3 regions of the Rhizobium phaseoli genome follow, and region 1 is predicted to be linked to each of the others. Evidence: predicted binding sites of a transcription regulator. Region 1 holds the regulator's gene; each other region holds the start of a gene.
The links. Region 1 encodes LexA, which represses DNA repair genes until DNA is damaged. Its sites were predicted from a motif close to TGTTCNNNNTGTGTTCNG; they were not measured.
Positions count from the first base shown of each region.

Region 2: a site for LexA is predicted at 4,441-4,458, ahead of recA (recombinase RecA). Genes of this name have one in related genera too.
Region 3: a site for LexA is predicted at 3,328-3,345, ahead of AMC88_RS14750 (ribonuclease T2 family protein). Genes of this name have one in related genera too.

Region 1 is NZ_CP013532.1:2,046,619-2,054,509, forward strand. It holds gene lpxB (lipid-A-disaccharide synthase) at 1-82, shown strand, start outside; gene gltA (citrate synthase) at 118-1,407, opposite strand; gene AMC88_RS10055 (ComEC/Rec2 family competence protein) at 1,699-4,131, shown strand; gene lexA (transcriptional repressor LexA) at 4,112-4,831, opposite strand; gene AMC88_RS10065 (VOC family protein) at 5,028-5,924, shown strand; gene kdsA (3-deoxy-8-phosphooctulonate synthase) at 5,921-6,766, shown strand; gene eno (phosphopyruvate hydratase) at 6,908-7,891, shown strand, end outside.
Region 2 is NZ_CP013532.1:2,437,850-2,445,740, reverse strand. It holds gene cckA (cell cycle histidine kinase CckA) at 1-1,930, shown strand, start outside; partial or broken gene AMC88_RS34045 (AAA family ATPase) at 2,004-2,228, shown strand; gene AMC88_RS11880 (pseudouridine-5'-phosphate glycosidase) at 2,389-3,312, opposite strand; gene AMC88_RS11875 (carbohydrate kinase family protein) at 3,403-4,347, opposite strand; gene recA (recombinase RecA) at 4,573-5,661, shown strand; gene alaS (alanine--tRNA ligase) at 5,814-7,891, shown strand, end outside.
Region 3 is NZ_CP013532.1:3,039,450-3,047,340, forward strand. It holds gene AMC88_RS14740 (ArsR/SmtB family transcription factor) at 1-662, opposite strand, end outside; gene ettA (energy-dependent translational throttle protein EttA) at 825-2,474, opposite strand; gene AMC88_RS14750 (ribonuclease T2 family protein) at 2,573-3,313, opposite strand; gene AMC88_RS14755 (alpha/beta fold hydrolase) at 3,540-4,469, shown strand; gene AMC88_RS14760 (DMT family transporter) at 4,503-5,459, shown strand; gene caiB (succinate--glutarate CoA-transferase) at 5,476-6,678, shown strand; gene AMC88_RS14770 (thiamine pyrophosphate-binding protein) at 6,675-7,891, shown strand, end outside.

The sequences.
Region 1 (7,891 bases):
GCAGACCGAAAAGCCGCCGGGCGAACATGCCGCCGAAATTCTTCTCGACGTGCTGAAAAAGAAAAAACCCGGTCGTTTATGACCGGGTTTTCGTTTGAGCCGATTGGTCTGAAGCGATCAGCGCTTCGAAACCGGGATGTAGTCGCGCTTCGGTTCGCCGACATAGAGCTGGCGCGGACGGCCGATGCGCTGCTCCGGATCCTCGATCATCTCGTTCCACTGCGCGATCCAGCCGACGGTGCGGGCGAGCGCGAAGAGCACGGTGAACATGGTCGTGGGGAAGCCCAGCGCCTTCAGGGTGATGCCGGAATAGAAGTCGATGTTCGGATAGAGCTTCTTCTCGATGAAATATTCGTCGGTGAGCGCGATGCGCTCCAGCTCCATTGCCACTTCGAGCAGCGGATCGTCCTTGATGCCGAGTTCGCCGAGCACTTCATGCGTCGTTTTCTGCATGATCTTGGCGCGCGGATCGTAGTTCTTGTAGACGCGGTGACCGAAGCCCATCAGGCGGAACGGATCGTTCTTGTCCTTGGCGCGGGCGATATATTCCGGGATGTGGTCGACCGTGCCGATTTCGGTCAGCATGTTGAGCGCCGCTTCGTTGGCGCCGCCATGTGCCGGGCCCCAGAGGCAGGCAATGCCGGCCGCGATGCAGGCGAAGGGATTGGCGCCCGACGAACCGGCAAGGCGGACGGTCGAGGTCGATGCGTTCTGCTCGTGATCGGCATGCAGAATGAAGATGCGGTCCATGGCGCGGGCAAGCACCGGATTGACCACGTATTCTTCGCAGGGAACGGCAAAGCACATGCGCAGGAAGTTCGACGCATAGTCGAGGTCATTCTTCGGGTAAACGAAGGGCTGGCCAATGTGATACTTATAGGCCATGGCGGCCAGCGTCGGCATCTTGGCGATCATGCGCAGGCTGGCGACCATGCGCTGGTGCGGATCGGTGATATCGGTCGAGTCGTGATAGAAGGCCGACAGCGCGCCGACGCAGCCGCACATGACGGCCATCGGATGCGCATCGCGGCGGAAGCCGGTGAAGAAGCGGCTCATCTGTTCGTGCACCATGGTGTGATGCGTGACGCGATAGTCGAAGTCCTTCTTCTGGGCAGCCGTCGGCAGTTCGCCGTAGAGCAGGAGGTAGCAGACCTCGAGGAAGTCGCCATGTTCGGCGAGCTGCTCGATCGGGTAGCCGCGGTGCAGCAACACACCTTCGTCGCCATCGATATAGGTGATTTTCGATTCACAGGATGCGGTCGAGGTGAAGCCCGGATCATAAGTGAAGGAAGCGGTGTTCTTGTAGAGGGCACCGATATCGATGACGCTTGGACCGATCGTGCCGCTTTTGACGGCGAGGTCGACCGATTTGTCACCGATTTTTATTGTTGCGCTTTGATCCGTCATGCTGATCCTCCGAAATGTCGGTGGCGCCACAAAAGCGCCATAGGGGTTAAGCGTCCTCACCGATAGCTATATGATCGCGAAGCTAATGCCAAGTTACCGTGACGGCATTTTGTGCATTGCGGCATCACCTTTTAGGCACTGCAGCGATGAGCCGCACGCATAGCGGAAACCGATGATTCGACTGGTCTTTTCCCATTTGCGATTTTCCCTCGCATTTCAATCGATTATGCTTGCCGGATTTGCCCGGAGGTTGCATTCTGAATGCCTGGGCAAGGTGACTTCGGGCCGCGCATGCAGGAATTGACAACAGTCGAATTGCGGCCGCAAGCGGGCGTCGGTCTTGCCGATCCCGCGGATTTTCCCGCCCCCGCCGCGGGGACGCGTCCGGCAAGAACTCAGTCGGCGATGTCAGTGCGCCACCGGCTGCCGGCGGCAATGGCACAATCGCTGCGTGCCGGCGGCCGGATGCTGAGCGAGGAGGTCGACCACGGGCGTCTGCTCCTGTTCTCGCCGGTCTTCCTCGGCGCCGGCGCGGCATTTTGGTTTCTTGCTGCAACGGATGTTCCTCTCGTTCCATCGTTGCTCTGCCTGTCGGTGTTGATGCTTGCGGGGCTGGTCGCCGGCCGCAGCCGGCCGGCCTTGCGGGCGATGTTCCTGGCGCTTGCCCTGGTGGCCTGCGGCATGCTCTGCGCGCAGCTCGAAAGCTGGCGGGCCTCGACGGTCATCCTCGATTCATCCGTGACGACGACGGTGACCGGCCGCGTCGAGCGGCGCGAAGGCGACGACCGCGGGCGGTGGCGCTATATTCTTGCCGTCACCGGCACCGAGGCACCGGAGGTGAAGCGGCCGCCGCGGCGCATAACAGTAATCGCCCGCGGTGCCGATATGCCTTTCGAGATCGGCGACATCATCACCGGCCGAGCGCGGTTGACGCCGCCGGCAGGACCGGCGCTTCCTGGCCTCAACGACTTTTCATTCGGTGCCTATTTCGATGGCATCGGCGCCAACGGCTTCTTCTACCGTGCCCCTGAGAAGGTCGATTTGCAGGCAGGCCCGCCGGCTGTGACATCGACGTCCGACGCTCTGCTCGAATGGCTTTACCGGTTGCGCAGCGGTATCGGCGATCGCATACGCTCGATGCTGCCCGGCGACACAGGCGCTTTTGCCGCCGCACTGGTGACTGACGAGCGGCGCGCTATCTCGAAGGAAACGACGGAGGCGCTGCGCCAGTCCGGCCTTGCTCATATCGTCGCGATCTCCGGCCTCAACATGGCGCTGTCGGCCGGCATTTTCTTCGTCGGCTTCCGGATGCTGCTCAGCCTCTTTCCTGGTGTCGCTCAAGCCTATCCGACAAAGAAGATCGCCGCCGCGGGCGCGCTCATCGCCGTCACGGCCTACTTCCTGATCTCGGGATTCGGCGTCTCGGCCGAACGCGCCTTCATCATGATGGCGATCATGCTGATTGCCGTCTTCTTCGATCGGCCGTCGATCAGCCTGCGCAATGTCGTTCTCTCGGCGCTGGTCATCATCGCCATTTCACCCTCCGAGGTCTTGGGGCCAAGCTTTCAGATGTCCTTTGCCGCGACTTTGGCGCTGGTATCGGGTTATCAGCTATGGAAGGACCGGCGCATCCGGGAAAACCCGTTGCTGAAGCTGCCGCTCCTGCGGCCGGTTGCGGCGGTCGCCGGTTTCTTCGGCGGCGTCTTCCTGACTTCGCTGATCGGCGGATTTTCGACGGCGCTGTTTTCGATCGAGCATTTTCATCGACTGACCGCTTATGGTCTGCCGGCAAATCTTGCGACGATGCCGATCATCTCTTTCATCGTCATGCCGGCCGGGCTGCTGGCCATGTTGCTCATGCCGTTCGGTCTGGACGCTCCGCTCTGGACGGTGGTCGGCTTCGGCCTCGATCTGGTGATCGCGGTTGCCAAGACGGTGTCCGGCTGGGGCGGTGATATCGGCTTCGGCCGCTTGCCCGGCTGGTATTTCGTCGTGGCCGTGGCAGGCTTTCTGCTGCTGACGCTGCTTCGCACCCGGTTACGCCACGCCGGCACATCGATCCTCGCCGTTGCGACGCTCATCCTGCTCATTCTGCCGGGATCCCCGCCGCCGGATCTGGTGATTTCCGAGGATGGTGGTCTCGTAGGGCTCGTCGCGGCGACGGCAATGGCTTCAAACCGCGAAAACCCGCCGGACTTCATCTTTGACCAGTGGCAGAGAGCGCTGGTCCTGCCGACGCATCACCCGCCGAAAATGCTGGATGGCCCTGCCATCCCGCCGCAGGGCGAGGACCGCCGCGTCAAGCTTTCGCGCGATCAGCAGAATGAAGCGAGGACGGCAATGGTGGCCGCCGCAGCCGGCGGTGAGGCAAATCGGTTTTCCTGCGTCAAGAAAGCCTGGTGTATCGCCAGGCTCGGCAATGGCCATGTCGTCGCGGTCATCGACAATGCCGCCTATCTCGGCCCGGCCTGCGACGCCGGCGAGATCGTTGTGACCTCCGTGCGCCTGCGTTTCGACCGTTGCCGATCGGGTGCGACCCTCTTCACCGGCGAGACGCTGCGCAGGACCGGTTCCGTCGAATTGCGTTTTGTGCAGACGGGACACGAGATTGCAACCGCATTCGACGCCTTATCACGTCCATGGATGCGCCATCGCGCCTATGATTGGCGCAAGGACAGTTTTACCGAAGCCGCCCCGTCTGCTGTCAGTGATAACGGCGAATGAGGCCGACCAACTTGCCCTGCACCTTGACTCGGTCGGGTCCGAAAATGCGGGTCTCGTAAGCCGGGTTGGCGGCTTCGAGGGCAATCGAGGCACCCTTGCGGCGAAAGCGCTTCAGCGTCGCTTCCTCGTCGTCGACGAGGGCAACGACGATATCGCCGGGACTTGCGGTACTGCCGTTGCGGATGATCACTGTGTCGCCGTCGAAGATACCGGCGTCAATCATCGAATCGCCCTTGACCTCCAGCGCGTAATGCTCGCCCGAGCCGAGCATATCTGCAGGGACGACGATGTCGTGCGTATTGTTCTGGATTGCCGAGATCGGAACACCGGCGGCAATCCTGCCCATGACCGGCACGGAGACGGAGTTGCCGTTGTCGGCAATCGGCTTTGCGGCAGCGGGGGCGGCGACCGCCGGGGGCTTGCCGAGGCTGCCTTCGATGACGCTCGGCGAAAAACCGCGGCGCGGCTGAAGACTGGGGCTATAGGCTTCCGGCAGCTTGATCACCTCCAGCGCCCGGGCCCGGTTCGGTAGGCGGCGAATGAAACCGCGTTCCTCGAGCGCCGTGATCAGACGATGGATGCCGGATTTCGAGGCGAGATCCAGGGCATCCTTCATCTCGTCGAAAGAGGGGGGAACGCCCGATTCCTTCATGCGCTCATGAATGAATAGGAGAAGCTCCTGTTGTTTGCGCGTGAGCATCGACGTCAGACCCCGTGATTGAAACAAATCCAGAACAGACACTATATGTTCCATATGTGTTCCGCAAGTAGCTAAATTTCCGTAAAACTTCGCACCAACTCGTTGAGATTTTTATTTTCATTCGCCGGATTGGCACACATGTCTTGCATTGGGGGGAGTGCTGTCGCACATCTCTTGACGTGTCAGGAGGGATATCATGAGCGCACATTCCGCTAAGCCGCATCCGCTGGATCACGTCGTACTCCCGGTCGTCGATATCGAGCTGGCGCGCGAAAGGCTAGGCAAACTCGGCTTCACCGTCGCCGCCGATGCGCGTCATCCCTTCGGAACGGAGAATGCCTGCGTCTTCTTCGCAGACAAGACCTATATCGAGCCGCTCGGGGTGGCGAGCGTCGAGGAGAGCGAGACAGCGGCCCGCCAGGGCAATGTCTTCATCGCCCGCAATCGCGCCTTCCGCTTCCGCTGCGGCGAGGAGGGACTTTCGGCGCTGGCCTTTCTCACCGAGGATGCCGGCCTCGATCATCGGCGATTCGTCGGCAGCGGCGCGAGTGCCGGCGAGATGTTGCAGTTCAGCAGGCCGCTGCGGATGCCGGACGGTTCGGAAAGCGTCGGCAGCTTCAAACTGGCCTTCTCAGGAGATCTGCGCGCTCCCGACTTCTTTCTCTTTACCTGTCAGCGCATCAATGCCTTCCCCGCCGATCGCGCCGCGCTGGAGACACATGCCAATGGCGTGACTGGCATTGCCGAAATCGCGGTTTGTACGCCGGACCCGGCGGCATTTTCCGCCTTCGTTGGTCTTGCGGTCGGGCAAACGGCAGTAGAGAAAACCGGTTTCGGCGTGGAGATCGCGGCCTCGAATGCCAAGATCAGCCTGATGACGCCGGAAGGGCTGGAGGCTTATTTCGAGCTTGTCGTTTCCGCTGCCGATCGTGGCCTGCGCGGTCAGGCAATCCTTTTCAACGTCGCCGATCTTGCCGTGACAGAAGCGCATTTGGCTGCTAACGGAGTGACATACACACGCAAGAACAATCGCATTCTGGTGAAGCCCACGCCCGGGCAGGGCGCGCTTTTTGCCTTCGAGGAACCACGATGAGCACTGATACCAATTCCGAGGTCAAGATCGGCGAAGGCGAAGGCCAGGTCACCTTTTCCAATACCGGCCGCCTGTCGCTGATTGCCGGCCCCTGCCAGATGGAGAGCCGCGATCACGCCTTCATGGTCGCCGGCACGCTGAAGGAGCTCTGCGCAAAACTCGGCATCGGCCTCGTTTATAAGAGTTCTTTCGACAAGGCGAACCGCACCTCGCTCTCGGCCGAGCGCGGCATCGGGCTTGAAAAGGGCATGGAGGTCTTCGCCGACCTGAAGAAGGAATTCGGCTTTCCCGTCCTGACCGACGTCCACACGGCCGAGCAATGCGCCGAGGTGGCTGAGGTGATCGACGTTCTGCAGATCCCCGCCTTCCTCTGCCGCCAGACGGATCTTCTGATCGCCGCCGCCAAGACCGGCCGCGTCGTCAACGTCAAGAAGGGCCAGTTCCTCGCCCCCTGGGATATGAAGAACGTCCTGAAGAAGCTCAATGCCAGCGGCAATGCCAACGTGCTGCTGTGCGAGCGCGGCGCCTCCTTCGGCTACAATACGCTGGTTTCCGACATGCGCTCGCTGCCGATCATGGCGGCGATGGGCGCGCCGGTCATTTTCGATGCGACCCATTCCGTCGCCCAGCCCGGCGGGCAGGGCGAATCCTCGGGCGGTCAGCGCGAATTCGTAGAGACGCTGGCGCGCGCAGCCGTGGCGACGGGTATTGCCGGCGTCTTCCTCGAAACCCACCAGGACCCAGACAACGCACCGTCCGACGGCCCGAACATGGTCTATCTCAAAGACATGCCGCGGCTGCTTGAGAAATTGCTTGCATTTGACGCGGTCGCCAAGGCCTGACGTTCAACAGGTTGACATGATCGTCGTTTAGGCCACGTCGGGACGCCGGTTCGAAGGCTGGAAATTGCGGCATTGTAATTTGCACGCCTTCGATTATGACAGGCTTCGAACGATTGATCACCCACCGAGCAGGAAGAACCCATGACTGCAATCACCGATATCATCGCCCGCGAGATTCTCGATAGCCGTGGCAACCCCACCGTCGAAGTCGATGTCTATCTCGAAGACGGCAGCATGGGCCGCGCGGCCGTTCCCTCGGGCGCTTCGACCGGCGCTCATGAGGCGGTCGAGCTGCGCGACGGCGGCAAGCGCTACCTTGGCAAGGGCGTCGAGAAGGCGGTCGAGGCCGCCAACACCGAGATCTTCGACGCGATCGGCGGTATCGACGCCGAAAACCAGATCCAGATCGACAACATCATGATCGAACTGGACGGCACGCCGAACAAGTCGCGTCTCGGCGCCAACGCTATCCTCGGCGTGTCGCTTGCCGTCGCCAAGGCGGCCGCCCAGGCCTCCGGCCTGCCGCTCTACCGTTATGTCGGCGGCGCTTCGGCGAGCCTCTTGCCGGTGCCGATGATGAACATCATCAATGGCGGCGCCCATGCCGACAATCCGATCGACTTCCAGGAATTCATGATCCTGCCGGTCGGCGCCGATACGATCGCCGAAGCCGTGCGCATGGGGTCGGAAGTCTTCCATACGCTGCGCAAGGAACTTGCAGCCCAGGGCCACAACACCAATGTCGGCGACGAAGGCGGTTTCGCACCGGGCCTGAAGAGCGCTTCGGAAGCCCTGGACTTCATCGTCAAGTCGGTTGAGAAAGCCGGCTACAAGCCGGGTGAGGATATTTACCTCGGCCTCGACTGCGCCTCGACGGAATTCTTCAAGGACGGCAAATACGTCCTCGAAGGTGAAGGTCGCACGCTCGAATCGGGCGCCATGGCCGAATATCTGGCCGAACTCGCCGCCAAGTACCCAATCATCTCGATCGAGGACGGCATGGCCGAAGACGACTGGGACGGCTGGAAGGCACTGACCGATCTGGCCGGCAAGAAGATCCAGCTCGTCGGCGACGATCTCTTCGTCACCAACTCCGCCCGTCTTCGCGACGGCATCCGCATGGGT
Region 2 (7,891 bases), 390 kb from region 1:
CGATCACGCACCCGCCGGCTTTTTCTCCGCCGGCCGGAAGGGCGAAATCTTCTACCTGAATGCAACGCTTGCCGAGTGGCTGGGCCTCGACCTGACCAAGTTCCTGCCGGGCTCGATGTCGATCGGCGACTTGGTGGCGGGCGAGGGGTTGGCGCTGATCCAGTCGGTACAGGCCGAACCCGGCCTGAAGAAGACCGTGACGCTCGATCTCGATTTGCGCAAGACCAACGGTCAGAGCCTGCCGGTGCAGATCATCCACAGCGTCACTTCGATGCGCGACGGCGCGCCCGGCGAAAGCCGGACGATCGTGCTGGCGCGCGAAAAGAGCAGCGAGAGCGGCCAGTCCGCTTCGGCCGCCGCCATGCGCTTCACTCGCTTCTTCAACAACACGCCGATGGCGATCGCCTCGGTCGATGGCGACGGGCGCATTCTGCGCACCAATGCGCCTTTCCTGAAGCTGTTTTCCAGCGTTGTGTCGCGCGACGATCTCGAGAAATCCCCCTCTCTCGAAACCATCGTGCAGGAGAGCGACCGGCCGCAGCTGGCCGCGGCGCTGGCGGCGGCCAAGGACCGGCAGGGCGACATCGCGCCGCTCGACACCCGCACGCCGACTGACGAGGCGCGCTATTTCCGCTTCTATGTCAATGCGGTCATCGACCAGAGCGACGAGGCGCCGGAGGAAGCGGCGATCGTCTATGCCGTCGAGGTGACCGAGCAGAAGGCGCTGGAAGCGCAGATGGCGCAGACGCAGAAGATGAACGCTGTCGGCACGCTTGCCGGCGGCATTGCGCACGACTTCAACAATGTGCTGACTGCGATCCTGCTTTCGTCCGACCATCTGCTGCTGCAGGCACGTCCTTCCGATGCGAGCTTCGCCGACCTGATGGAGATCAAGCGCAACGCCAACCGCGCCGCCGTGCTGGTGCGTCAGTTGCTTGCCTTCTCGCGCAAGCAGACGATGCGGCCCTCGGTGCTGAACCTGACGGATGTGGTCGGCGACCTGCGCATGCTGGTCGACCGGCTGCTCTCCGGCACCAATGTCAAACTCGACGTGCAATATGGCCGGGATCTCTGGCCTGTTAAAACTGACCTGTCGCAGTTCGAGCAGGTGCTGATCAATCTCTGCGTCAATGCGCGCGATGCGATGCCGCAAGGCGGTACGCTGACGCTGCGCACCCGGAATCTGACGGCTGCCGACGTTGCCGCCTTCAACTATTCCTACATGCCCGCCGAGGACATGGTGCTGGTCGAGGTCACCGATACCGGCACCGGCATCGCGCCTGATATCATGGACAAGATCTTCGAGCCCTTCTTCACCACCAAGGATGTCGGCAAAGGCACCGGGCTTGGTCTCGCCATGGTCTACGGCATCGTCAAGCAGTCCGGCGGTTACATCCAGCCGGAATCGGAAGTGGGTAAAGGCACGACCTTCCGTGTCTTCCTGCCGCGCCATATCCCCGAGCCGGCGGTTGCCGCCGAAGCCGGGGCGATCGACAGCGCCATTGCCGCAGTCGGCACGCCCCCCGAGGCCCCCGCTGCGCAGCAGCCCGAGGACCTGACCGGCTCTGCCGTCGTCCTGCTCGTCGAAGACGAGGAGGCGGTGCGCCGTGGCGGCAAGCGAATGCTGGAAACGCGCGGCTACACCGTTCATGAGGCGGGCTCGGGCGTCGAGGCGCTGAGCATCATGGAAGAGCTTGAGGGCAAGGTCGACATCGTCGTTTCCGACGTCGTCATGCCGGAAATGGACGGCCCGACGCTGCTGCGTGAGCTGCGCAAGACCTATCCCGACCTGAAATTCATCTTCGTCTCCGGTTACGCCGAGGACGCCTTCGCCCGCAACCTGCCGCCGGATGCGAAATTCGGGTTCCTGCCGAAGCCGTTTTCACTCAAGCAGCTCGCTGTGGTCGTGAAGGAGACGCTGGATAGTTAGCAGCTCGGCCATGAATCCATCAACTCGAGCGGCTGAGAGCGGGGGAGCGGGCTGGACGACGTCGTGTGAGCCCATCCATCGAGCGGCCGGCGCTCGGGTCGTTCTCTGCTTCCTCGACGTTCCCTTTGATGAGCTCTGGGACCGGGTCTCCCGACGAAACGCCGAGCTTCCAGTCGGCGCGTTCGACATCTCGCGGCCGGACCTGCTTAGGTGGTCGAAGCTGTTTGAGCCGCCAACCGCTGAGGAGTTAGCGCTTTACGATCGGCAAACCCAGCAAGCCAGTACCGCCTCCACGTGACACGCCATCCCCCTGGCCTGCCACCCATCTCCCCAACAGGTGGCGGAGCGGGAGGAGTAAGCCTCTTGTCGATCTCCCGATTTGTGGAGATGGCCGGCAGCCCAAGAGGGGTGCCTCACGGCAGAACAATTGTTGCGGGACGGGCCGGCGACGCCGATGATTACCCGAGCGCCACGGCAATCTCTGCCGCGAGCCGCGCATTGTTCTCGACAAGCGCTATATTCGTCTTCAGGCTCTGGCCGTCCGTGAGGTCAAAAATCGTCGAGAGCAGATAGGGTGTCACCGCCTTGCCGGTCACTTCGTCGCGCTCGGCGCTGTCCAGGGCGCGCTCGATATAGATCTCCATCTCTTCGCGCGGGATCTCGTCGGCTTCCGGCACCGGATTGGCGATCAGCATGCCGCCGTCGATGCCGAACTGTTCGCGTGTCGCCTGGAAATTGGCGATGGCCGCCGGGCTGTTCAGCGACAGCGGGCTGCGAAGCCCCGAGGAACGCGACCAGAAAGCCGGGAATTCTTCGCTCTCATAGGTGACGACAGGCACGCCGCGGGTTTCCAGCACTTCCAGCGTCTTCGGAATGTCGAGGATCGCCTTGGCGCCGGCGCAGACGACGATGACGCCGGTGCGGGCCAGTTCCTCGAGATCGGCCGAGATATCGAAGCTTTCCTCGGCGCCGCGGTGCACGCCGCCGATGCCGCCCGTCGCAAAGACGCGGATGCCGGCGCGCGCCGCTGCGATCATCGTCGCCGCGACCGTGGTGGCGCCGGTGCGGCGCTCGGCGATCGCAAAGGCGAGATCGGCGCGCGACACCTTCATCACGTCAGTCGCCTTGGCGAGCTGCTCCAGTTCGGCTGCCTCGAGGCCGACATGCAGTGTGCCGTGAATGACGGCGATCGTTGCAGGGACGGCACCCTGTTCGCGAATGATCGCCTCGACGCTGCGGGCCATCTCGATATTGCCGGGATAGGGCATGCCGTGGGTGATGATGGTCGATTCCAGCGCCACCAGCGGCGCGCCGCGCTGCTTGGCGCTGGCGACTTCTTTGGAATAGGCGATCGGCAGAAGAGGGGAGATGGGCTGGGTCATGAGATCTTGTCCTGTCCTCGATCGAGCCTGATGTCGAATCTGTCAGCGGTTTTCCGACGGCATCATGCTCAACTATTTCATTGGGTCGCTTCAATGCAGGATTCTGATCTGGGGAACAAGGGCAAGCGCCTCATTCAGCAGATCCGGCGTCAGATTTTCGTTGACGGCGTGCGGCGACTGCACAGTCAGCGCTGCTGCCGCGGTGCCGTGGCGGATGGCTTGCTCGAGCGGCAGGCCATGCAGCAAGGCAGCGATCGTGCCGGCGGCAAGGGAATCGCCGGCGCCGGTGACATCGGCCAGGGTCTCGGCGATCGGCGGCTGCAGCGTCACGGCGCGGTCGCCGCAAAGCGCGACGAGCTCGCGGCGGCCGCGGGTGACGACGGCGCTCCGGATGCCGATCTCGTTCAGAAGCGGCGGCCAGCCGCCGGCGTCGTCCGGCCGTTCCCCGGCAAGGGCAGCGGCTTCGGCCTCGTTCATGAACAGGTAGTCGATATCCGCGATGCAGGGTTTCAGCCTGACGACCTTCGCGGGCGAAATGGCGATCGCCGCGACGGGTTTGGCCAGCGACCGTGCCTTGGCGACGATTGCCGCGATCGTCTCTTCCGGCAGATTGGCATCGAAAAGGATGAGATCATGCGCGGCGAAAGCCTCGCGCACCCAGCGGATCGAGAGGCGCCGCGGCACGAAGAAGCGGTAGAGATCCATGTCGGCGAGGGCGATCACCAGGTTGCCGTCCTTCTCGATGATCGCGGTGTAGCTCGGTGTCTTGCGGTCGAGGAAAACGAAGGGCCGGTCGTCGATGCCAGCGAAATCGGCGGCTTCGCCGACCATCTCGCCGATGGGATCTCCGCCGCGCGGCGAAATCATCGTCACCTGAAAACCGAGCCTTGCGAGGTTGCGCGCCGCATTGAAGCCGCCGCCGCCCGGCTCCTCGAACCAGGTGCCGGGATTGCTGGCGCCCGGTGCCGTCTCCCCGGAAATGCGGCCGCGCCGGTCGATATGGGCGCCGCCGAGAACAAGAATCTTCTTTTTCATTTCAACCGCCTTCCGATCCCGAAGCGCGAATCGGCACCGTGCCTTCTGGCGGCAAGGCCGGCGCATCTGCCTTAAGCCGTTGCTTTGCATCGATAAAACAAATATAGAACACGCGCTGTTTTACCTTTTTCTTTCAATCGTTTGATCGCCTATTGCGAGAGTGGAACAAATAGAGTACAAACTCGACATTGCTTGGGCGGCTTCAATAACCTAAAGGTGGATCAGATGTCTCAGAATTCATTGCGGCTGGTAGAGGACAAATCGGTGGACAAAAGCAAGGCGCTTGAAGCGGCACTCTCACAGATTGAGCGGTCGTTCGGCAAGGGCTCGATCATGAAACTCGGTTCCAACGAGAACGTCATCGAAATCGAGACGATTTCGACGGGTTCGCTGGGGCTCGATATCGCGCTTGGCGTCGGCGGCCTGCCGAAGGGCCGCATCATCGAAATCTACGGGCCGGAAAGTTCGGGCAAGACGACGCTGGCGCTGCAGACCATCGCGGAATCGCAGAAGAAGGGCGGCATCTGCGCCTTTGTCGACGCCGAACATGCGCTCGATCCGGTCTATGCCCGCAAGCTTGGTGTCGATCTCCAGAACCTTCTGATCTCGCAGCCCGATACCGGCGAGCAGGCGCTTGAGATTACCGATACGCTGGTGCGCTCCGGCGCCGTCGACGTTCTGGTCGTCGACTCGGTCGCCGCACTGACGCCGCGTGCCGAAATCGAAGGTGAAATGGGCGACAGCCTTCCCGGCTTGCAGGCACGCCTGATGAGCCAGGCGCTGCGCAAGCTGACCGCCTCGATCTCCAAGTCGAATACGATGGTGATCTTCATCAACCAGATCCGCATGAAGATCGGCGTCATGTTCGGTTCGCCGGAAACGACGACGGGCGGCAATGCGCTGAAATTCTATGCCTCCGTGCGCCTCGACATCCGCCGCATCGGCTCGGTCAAGGAGCGCGAAGAGGTGATCGGCAACCAGACCCGCGTCAAGGTCGTCAAGAACAAGATGGCGCCTCCCTTCAAGCAGGTCGAATTCGACATCATGTATGGCGAAGGCGTATCGAAGACCGGCGAACTCGTCGATCTCGGCGTCAAGGCCGGCATCGTCGAAAAGTCGGGCGCCTGGTTTTCCTATAACAGCCAGCGTCTCGGCCAGGGCCGCGAAAACGCCAAGACCTTCCTGCGCGACAATCCGGATCTCGCCCGTGAGATCGAGCTGGCGTTGCGCCAGAATGCCGGTCTCATCGCCGACCGCTTCCTGCAGAACGGCGGACCGGATGCAGACGACGGCGATGCCGCCGCGGACATGTAATTTCCGCGTTTGAATGCATCGACCATTCCAACCGGCCGCATTCCTGATGAGAATGCGGTCGGTTTCGTTTGTCGGCTGGACAGTGGCGGAGGCGAACGTTAAAAGCCGATGGATTTGTATTATCTGCCTCCGGCAGCATTGAAGGGCATAGAATGAGCGGCGTGAACGATATCCGGTCGACCTTCCTCGACTATTTCAAGAAGAACGGCCACGAGATCGTTCCGTCGAGCCCGCTCGTGCCGCGCAACGACCCGACGCTGATGTTCACCAATGCCGGCATGGTGCAGTTCAAGAACGTCTTTACCGGCTTGGAAAAGCGCCCCTATTCCACGGCAACGACCTCGCAGAAATGCGTGCGCGCCGGCGGGAAGCATAATGATCTCGACAATGTCGGCTATACTGCGCGCCACCTGACCTTCTTCGAAATGCTCGGCAACTTCTCCTTTGGCGACTATTTCAAGGAGAACGCCATCGAGCTTGCCTGGAAGCTGGTGACCGAGGGTTTCGGCCTGCCGAAGCATCGCCTGCTGGTGACCGTCTATTCCGAAGACGAGGAGGCGGCGACGCTGTGGAAGAAGATCGCCGGTTTTTCCGACGACAAGATCATCCGCATCCCGACCTCCGACAATTTCTGGCAGATGGGCGACACCGGCCCCTGCGGTCCGTGCTCTGAGATCTTCATCGACCAGGGCGAGAATGTCTGGGGCGGCCCTCCCGGCTCGGCGGAAGAAGACGGCGACCGGTTCCTCGAGTTCTGGAATCTCGTCTTCATGCAGTTCGAGCAAATCGAGCCGGGCGTTCGCAACCCGCTGCCGCGTCCGTCGATCGATACCGGCATGGGCCTGGAGCGCATGGCCTGCATTCTCCAGGGCGTCCAGAGCGTCTTCGACACAGATTTGTTCCGCACGCTGACCGGCGCCATCGAAGATGCCGTCGGCGTCAAGGCCGAGGGCAGTGCCAGCCATCGCGTCATCGCCGATCACCTGCGCTCTTCAGCTTTCCTGATCGCTGACGGCGTGCTGCCGTCGAATGAAGGCCGCGGTTATGTGCTGCGCCGTATCATGCGCCGCGCCATGCGTCATGCCCAGCTTCTCGGCGCCAAGGAGCCGCTGATCTACAAGCTGCTGCCGACGCTGGTGCAGCAGATGGGCCGGGCTTATCCGGAGCTTGTGCGCGCCGAAGCGCTGATCTCCGAGACGCTGAAGCTCGAGGAAAACCGATTCCGCAAGACGCTGGAGCGCGGCCTGTCGCTTCTGTCCGATGCGACTGCCGACCTTTCCAAAGGCGATATGCTGGATGGCGAGACGGCTTTCAAGCTCTACGACACCTACGGCTTCCCGCTCGACCTGACGCAGGACGCCCTCCGCGCTCGCGAGATCGGCGTCGACATCTCCGGCTTCACCGACGCGATGCAGCGCCAGAAGGCCGAAGCCCGCTCGCACTGGGCCGGTTCCGGCGAGAAGGCGACCGAAACCGTCTGGTTCGAGCTTAGGGAAAAACATGGCGCAACCGAGTTCCTCGGTTACGACACTGAAGCAGCTGAAGGCGTGGTGCAGGCAATCGTCAAGGACGGCGCTGTCGCCGAAGGAGCCAAGGCTGGCGACAAGGTGCAGGTCGTTGTCAACCAGACGCCGTTCTACGGTGAATCCGGCGGTCAGATGGGCGATACCGGCGTCATCTCGTCCGACCACGGCAAGATCGAAATATCCGACACGCAGAAGAAGGGCGAAGGCCTCTTCGTGCATTCTGGCACCGTTGTCGAAGGCGCATTCAAGACGGGCGATGCGGTTGTTCTGACTGTCGATCACGCCCGCCGTTCGCGTCTGCGCGCCAACCATTCGGCGACGCACCTGCTGCATGAGGCGCTGCGCGAAGTGCTCGGCACCCATGTCGCGCAGAAGGGGTCGCTGGTCGCACCGGAGCGTCTGCGCTTCGACGTTTCGCATCCGAAGCCGATGACGGCCGAAGAGCTCAAGATCGTCGAAGAGATGGCAAACGAGATCGTGCTGCAAAATGCGCCGGTCACGACCCGCCTGATGAGTGTCGACGACGCCATTGCCGAGGGCGCCATGGCGCTGTTCGGCGAGAAATACGGCGATGAGGTACGGGTCGTCTCGATGGGCACCGGCCTTCATGGCGCAAAGAGCAACAAGCCTTATTCGGTCGAGCTTTGCGGCGGCACGCACGTGTCGGCTACCGGCCAGATCGGCCTTGTCCGCATCCTTGGCGA
Region 3 (7,891 bases), 990 kb from region 1:
TGTCCCTCGAACGGCAGGTTCAGAATATCGGCGTGGCGCACGGTGGCCTTGGTGATGCGGGACTTGTCGAGATTGGCGCGCGCCACGCTCAGCATGTCGCGGCTGGCATCGACACCGATCGCCCGGCGGTAGAGCCCGGCCAGGAGTTCGAGGATGCGGCCGGTGCCGGTGCCGAGATCGAGCAGCGAGTCGATCGGCTGGTTGCCGAGCAGCCGGATGACGGCGGCATCGACTTCCTCGTCGGCCGCATGCAAGCGGCGAAGCTCGTCCCATTCCGCCGCGTTGCGGCTGAAATAGGCCTGTGCCCGCTCGGCCCGTTGGCGCTTGACCGCTGACAGCCGTTCACCGTCACGAAGGACGGTCGGATCGTTTTCGGAGACATGTTTCAGCAAGGCCCGCACGAGCATTGCCGCCTTGCCCTCCTGCTTGAGGCGGAAATAGGCCCAGGCGCCCTCCTGGTAGCGCTCGATCAGTTCGGCTTCGCCAAGCAGCTTCAGGTGGCGGGAGATGCGGGGCTGAGATTGGCCGAGAATTTCGGTAAGATCGGTGACCGTCAGGTCGCCGGCGTCGAGAAGCGCCAGAAGACGCAGCCGCGTCGGCTCGCCGGCCGCCTTCAAGACGTCCACCAGCCCATCCAATCCAAGCTTCAAGGGTTCACTCATCTTCGGCCCAATCAAGATATAAAGATATCTTTATGTGATTTAGGCGACGGTGACAAGCGCCAATTCGCCCTCCCAGCGAAATTGCCTGCTCAAATTGCGACAGGGCCGGACATAAAAAAGCCCCGGCCGAACCGGGGCTTTCTCAGCCCAAAAGAAGGACGATCAGCGCGTCAGGCGCTTATGGGCCTGGCTGCCAGGGTTGAGGGCATCAGGGCCGAGACGACGGACCTTGTCTTCTTCATAATCCTCGAAGTTGCCTTCGAACCATTCGACATGGCCTTCGCCTTCGAAGGCGAGAATGTGCGTAGCCAGACGGTCGAGGAACATGCGGTCGTGACTGATGATGATGGCGCAGCCGGCGAAGTTCTCCAGCGCGTTTTCCAGCGCGCCCAGCGTTTCCGTGTCGAGGTCGTTGGTCGGTTCGTCGAGCAGCAGAACGTTGCCGCCGGCTTTCAGCATCTTGGCGAGGTGAACGCGGTTGCGCTGACCGCCGGAGAGATTGCCGACCTTCTGCTGCTGATCGCCGCCCTTGAAGTTGAAGGCGCCGCAATAGGCACGGGAGTTCATGTCGAACTTGCCGAGCTTGATGATTTCCGCGCCGCCGGAGATTTCCTCCCAGACCGTCTTGTCGCCGGCCAGGGCGTCGCGGCTCTGGTCGACGTAACCGAGATGCACGGTCTCACCGATGCGGATCGAACCGCTGTCAGGCTTTTCCTGGCCGGTGATCATCTTGAACAGCGTCGTCTTGCCGGCGCCGTTCGGGCCGATGACGCCGACGATACCGCCCGGCGGCAGTTTGATCGACAGGTCGTTGATCAGCGTGCGGCCCTCGAAGCCCTTGGTGATGCCCTCCATCTCGATGACCACCTGGCCGAGGCGCTCGCTGACCGGGATGATGATCTGCGCGTCGCCGGGACGCTGCTTCTCGGCGGCATCCACCAGCTGCTCGTAAGACTTGATACGCGCCTTGGACTTGGCCTGACGCGCCTTCGGGCTGGACGCGATCCATTCCCGTTCGCGGCTGATGGCCTTCTGGCGCGAGGCCTCCTCGCGACCTTCCTGCTCCATGCGCTTGGCCTTCGCCTGCAGATAGGCCGAATAATTGCCCTCGTAAGGAATGCCGCGGCCGCGGTCGAGTTCGAGGATCCAGCCGGTGACATTGTCGAGGAAGTAGCGATCGTGGGTGATCATCATCACGGCGCCCGGATAGTCGCGCAGATGCTTTTCGAGCCAAGCGATGGTTTCGGCGTCGAGATGGTTGGTCGGTTCGTCGAGCAACAGCAGATCCGGCTGCGAAAGCAGCAGGCGGCAGAGCGCAATGCGGCGGCGCTCGCCGCCGGACAGGCTGGTGACCTCGGCGTCGCGCGGCGGGCAGCGCAGGGCTTCCATCGCCATCTCGACCTGGCTTTCCAGATCCCAGAGGTTCTGGCTGTCGATGATGTCCTGAAGCTTGGCGCCCTCTTCCGCGGTCTCGTCGGAATAGTTCATCATCAATTCATTGTAGCGATCGAGGATCGCCGTCTTCGGGGCAACGCCCTCCATGACGTTTTCGAACACTGTCTTGTTCGGGTCGAGATGCGGTTCCTGCTCGAGATAGCCGACCGTGGCACCCTCGGCCAGCCAGGCTTCGCCGGTATACTCCTTGTCCTGGCCGGCAATGATGCGCAGCACAGTGGATTTACCGGCGCCGTTCGGCCCGAGGATGCCGATCTTGGCGTCCGGGTAGAAGGAAAGGTGGATGTTCTCCAGGATCTTCTTGTTGCCATAGGCCTTGTTGAGGCCGGACATATGATAGATGAATTGACGTGCCATGCTGCGCTGCTCCGGGCGGGAAACTTCGTTTCGTGCCGCTATGTAGGCGAAACAGCGCCTGTGGGCAACGCCGAAACCCGGTTTAGGCAGGATTCCGGTCAGAAGCCCGCTGCATCGACGACACCTTCATCGCAGCCGAAAGAGGTTTTTCCCGCCCCCTGGATCAGATCGCCGAGAGCGCCACTTTTCGCCGACGCCGTTCCCGCATCCTGGGACAGGCCGATCGTCAGCTCGCTGATCATCCTGACATTGCCGGCCCGCCGGCAGCTCATCTTGACGCGGTCGCCCGCACCCGGCCCGAAGCTCTTGTCGAAAGCCGCCTTGATCGCATCGGACTTGACCGTCTTGCCGATATTGGCGGCGAAGAGGTCGCGCACGGCCGATGCGTTGAGAGCACCCACGAGATGGAGGCCGACGCCGAAATAATCTTCCGCGCTCATTTTCGTGCAGGTGCCATGCTTTGTCCATTCGTGCCGTTCAAGGCCGGACTGCGTGCCGGGCATCGCCTTTGCCAACGCCGCCTGCGTCTCGGCCGAAAGCGTCACTTCCGGCAATGCAGCCCATTTACCATCCTTGTCGGCAGCCTTCTGGTCGTCGCTGACGCCGCAATAATCCTGCCGCATCGGCCAGAGGCCGTGCAGCGAGAAATTCGTTGCGTCGTGGCGCTCGCCGGTCTGGCTTGCGCATTCGGCCTTCTTCTGGTTCGTCTGACAGAAGGCGGGTTGCCAGCTCGCCGCAAGAATGAAACGGGTGCGTCCGTCGGCCTCCTGCGCCATGGCGGCGCCGGCAAGGGCTATCGATACGGCGAACGTCAAGGTACGCAACTGCATGCTGCTCATTTCAACCCCCATATAAGAACAATGCACGAACAGATAAGCACAAAGAGTAAACATCAGCAACCCTGAATCGCAACGTTCCCGTATTTTGTTATCGATTGCTTCTAACGCTTTAAAGTCACACAAAGGACGTTCCATCACTTTGAGTTGAAGCATGAATCCTCAAATCGATTTCGCATTAAGAAATTATGCGGTAGCGATCTGCTCTGCTGCGGCCGGGAGGATCCGAATGTTTTCTGAAACGCAATGGCTCTCCGTGCCGGGAGCATCGCTGGCCTATCACCATGCCGAGGCGACCGGCCCCGCCTGCGGCATTCTGTTGATATCGCATGGGCTGGCTGAGCACTCGAAGCGGTATCGCCGCTTTGCCGAGGCGATGGCGGCGCGCGGCTATCATGTCTACGCCCACGATCACCGTGGCCATGGCGAGACGACAGCGCCCGATGCCCCGATCGGCCGCTTCGCGTGGCGCAACGGCGTCGAGCGGGTGATCGGCGACATCATCGCCATGCGCGCTCACGCGGTCTCGCGCCATCCGGGCCTGAAAGTCATCCTCTTCGGTCATTCGATGGGCGGTCTCATTGCGCTCAATGCTGCCGTCACCGCCCCGGCCGACTTCGACGCGGTCGCCGTCTGGAATTCCAATTTCGCCGTCGGCCTTGCCGGCCGCGCCGCCCAGGCGATCCTCGTCGCCGAACGCATGCTGAAAGGCTCGGATGTGCCAAGCGGCCTCCTGCCGAAACTCACTTTCGCCGCCTGGGGCCGGTCCATTGCCAACCGCCGCACGGAATTCGACTGGCTTTCGCAGAAGCCTGACGAAGTCGACAAATATGTCGCCGACCCTATTTGCGGCTTCGACGCCTCGATTTCACTCTGGCTCGATGTCTTCGAACTAACCTTTCGCGCACCGCGAAAGATGCATCTCGACCGGCTGCGGCGCCACCTGCCGATCCATCTGGTCGGCGGCGGAGAAGATCCGGCGACCGAGCGAGGAAAAGCCGTGATCTGGTTGTCAAACCATTTGAAACGCCAGGGCTTCTCCCGTATCAGCACTGAGATATATCAGGACATTCGGCACGAAACGCTGAATGACACCGGCGCAGAGGCGGCCATCGCCGCCTTCGCGGACTGGTGTGACGGCGCGGTCGGCAAAAGCTGAACGGCCAAAATCCCGGATGACGAGAATCCCACCATGAACAGCACCTCCGCCCGGCCCGTTTCATCCCCCTCCGACGTGACGATGGGGCTTGCGCTCATGTTTCTTTCGGTGATGTTCTCGCCGCTCATCGACATCTTCGCCAAGCTCGCCGTCGTCACAGTGCCCTCCGCCGAGGTCACCGCCGGCCGCTTCGCGGTGCAGGCTCTCTGCATGCTGCCGATCGTCATATGGCGGCGCAGCTTTGACGATTTCTCCTGGCGCCAGAGCCTGTTCCATGCCATCCGCGGTCTGATCATCACCATTTCGATGATTTGCTTCGTCACCACGCTGAAATATATGGCGGTCGCCGACGCAATCGCGATCTTCTTCGTCGAGCCGATCATCGTGACGATCCTCGGCGGCATTTTCCTGAAGGAAACGATCGGCTGGCGGCGCTATACCGCTTGCGGCGTCGGCTTCTTCGGGGCGATGCTGATCATCCAGCCGAGTTTCAACGAAGTCGGCTACATCGCGCTCCTGCCCGTCCTCACCGCGCTCTGCATCGCCATTTTCGTGCTGATGACGCGCGTCCTGTCGCACAAGGAAGATCCCTGGGCAATGCAGTTTCAGATGGGCATCTGGGGCCTGATCTTCTGCGCCGTCCTGCTTTTTGCCGGCGATGGCAGCGGCTCCGATATCTTCGATCCCGTCATGCCCTTAGGCAACGCCTGGTTCTATGTCGCCGGCGTCGGCGCCATGGCCGCGATAGCGGGCATCTTCGGCGTCTACGCCTATCGCGCCGCACCGGCTTCGACGCTGGCGCCGCTGCAATATTTCGAGATCGTCTCGGCCACGATCTTTGCCTGGCTTGTTTTCGGCGACTTTCCGGATGCGATCAAATGGCTCGGCATCATGATCATCATCGCCTCCGGCATCTACATCCTCTGGCGCGAGCGCCGCTTTGCTTCCAAACCCGTATCCGATACATCTGAGGTGACGCTGGCGCCGTAGATTGCCTGGGAGGACCATGACCGAGAGCCTGACGAAAAAACCGCCGCTTGCCGGTATCCGGGTGATCGAGCTCGCCCGCGTGCTGGCCGGCCCCTGGGCCGGACAGATGCTCGCCGATCTCGGCGCCGATGTCATCAAGGTCGAAAATCCCGATGGCGGCGACGATACGCGCCAATGGGGCCCGCCCTTTGTCGAAGGTGCCGACGGCGAAAATCTCTCGGCCGCCTATTACCATGCCGCCAATCGCGGCAAACGCTCCATCGCCGCCGACCTGAAAAGCCCGGAAGGCCAGGATCTCGTCCGCCGGCTGGTCTCCACTGCTGACGTGGTGATCGAGAACTTCAAGGTCGGCGGGCTCGTCAAATACGGGCTCGATTACGACAGCCTGCGCAAACTGAACCCGAAGCTCGTTTATTGCTCGATCACCGGCTTCGGCCAGACCGGCCCCTATGCCAATCTGGCCGGCTACGATTACATCGTTCAGGGCATGTCCGGCTTCATGTCGATTACAGGCGAGCCGGACGGCCAGCCGATGAAGGCAGGCGTGGCGATCGCCGATATCTTCACCGGCATCTATGCCGTCTCGGCGATCGAGGCGGCCCTGATCCATGCCTTGAAAACAGGCGAAGGCCAGCTGGTCGACATGGCGCTGCTCGATGTGCAATCGGCCGTGCTCGCCAATCAGAACATGAACTACCTCGTCTCCGGCGCTGCACCGACCCGGCTCGGCAACGCCCATCCGAATATCTCGCCCTATGAGGTCGTGCCGGCGGCCGATGGCTACCTCATTCTTGCCGTCGGCAATGACGGCCAGTTCGCTCGCCTCTGCGGCATCCTCGGCCTTGAGGCGATTGTCGGCGACGAACGTTTCGCCACCAACAGGGCCCGGGTCGGCAATCGGGCCGAACTGCGCCGGCTCGTTTCGACCGAGACGCTGAAATGGCAGAAAGCGGATCTGTTGAAGGCTTGTGAGGAGAACGGCGTTCCTGCCGGCGCGATCAATACGATCGAGGAGATGTTCGCCGATTCGCAGGTGCGCGCCCGCGGTCTGCGCATCGACCTTGCGGATGCCGTGGGCACACTCATCCCGGGGGTCAGGACGCCGGTGGTGCTGTCCGAGACGCCGCTGCATTACGTCAGGCCGAGCCCGCGCCTCGACGAACACAGAGAAGAAATTCTGGCGGAGCTCGCCGAGCGCGAGAGGGAGGCATCGTCATGAAGAGGACCGGTGGAGAACTGATCGTCGAGGCGCTGAAAGCCAATGGCGTCAAACGCCTTTCCTGCGTGCCCGGCGAGAGCTTTCTTGCGGTCCTCGATGCCCTGCGCGATAGCGATATCGACGTCCTCGTCTGCCGTCAGGAGGGCGGAGCGGCGATGATGGCGGATTGCTGGGGCAGGCTGACCGGCGAACCCGGCATCTGCATGGTCACCCGCGGCCCCGGCGCCACCAACGCTTCAGCCGGCCTGCATATATCAAGACAGGACTCGATCCCGATGATCCTCTTCATCGGTCAGGTGCAGCGTGAAGCCCGCGAGCGCGAGGCCTTCCAGGAGGTCGAATTCCGCCGCGCCTTCACTGAATTCGCCAAATGGGTGGGCGAGATCGACGATGCCGCCCGGATTCCCGAATTCGTCACCCGCGCCTTTGCGATCGCCACCTCCGGCCGCCCCGGCCCCGTGGTGCTCACGCTGCCGGAGGATATGCTGCGCGACGAAGTCGAGGCGCCCGGCGCCAAGCGTCACACGAGCGTCGAGGCGCATCCCGGCCGCAGCCAGATCGACGATCTCTATAGAAGACTGCTGAAGGCCGATCGGCCGATGGTGATCCTCGGCGGCACGCGCTGGGATGAAGATGCCGTCGCCGATTTTGCAGGATTTGCCGAGCGTTTTCAGCTTCCCGTCGGCTGCTCCTTCCGCAGGCAGATGCTGTTCGATCATCTCCATCCCTGTTACGCCGGCGATGTCGGCATCGGCATCAATCCTGTCCTCGCCAAGGAAATAAAGGAAAGCGACCTGCTGATCCTTCTTGGCGGCCGGATGTCGGAAATGCCGTCCTCGTCCTATACGCTGATCGATATCCCCTACCCCCAGCAATCGCTGGTGCACGTCTATCCCGATCCTTCCGAACTGGGACGCGTCTACCGCCCGGATCTCGCCATCTGCGCCGCTCCCTCCGATTTCGTCGCCGCACTCGCCGATCTCGAAGCGCCGGCCGAGCCGCTCTGGGCGGAGCGCACTGAGCGCATGCACCAGGCCTATCTTTCCTGGTCGAAACCGCCGGCAACTGGTCCGGGCGCCGTCCATATGGGCCCGATCATGGAATGGCTGGAAGCCAATACCAGGCCGGACACGATCTTCACCAACGGCGCGGGCAACTACGCCACATGGCTGCACCGCTTCCATCGTTTCCGCCGTTTCAACACCCAGGCCGC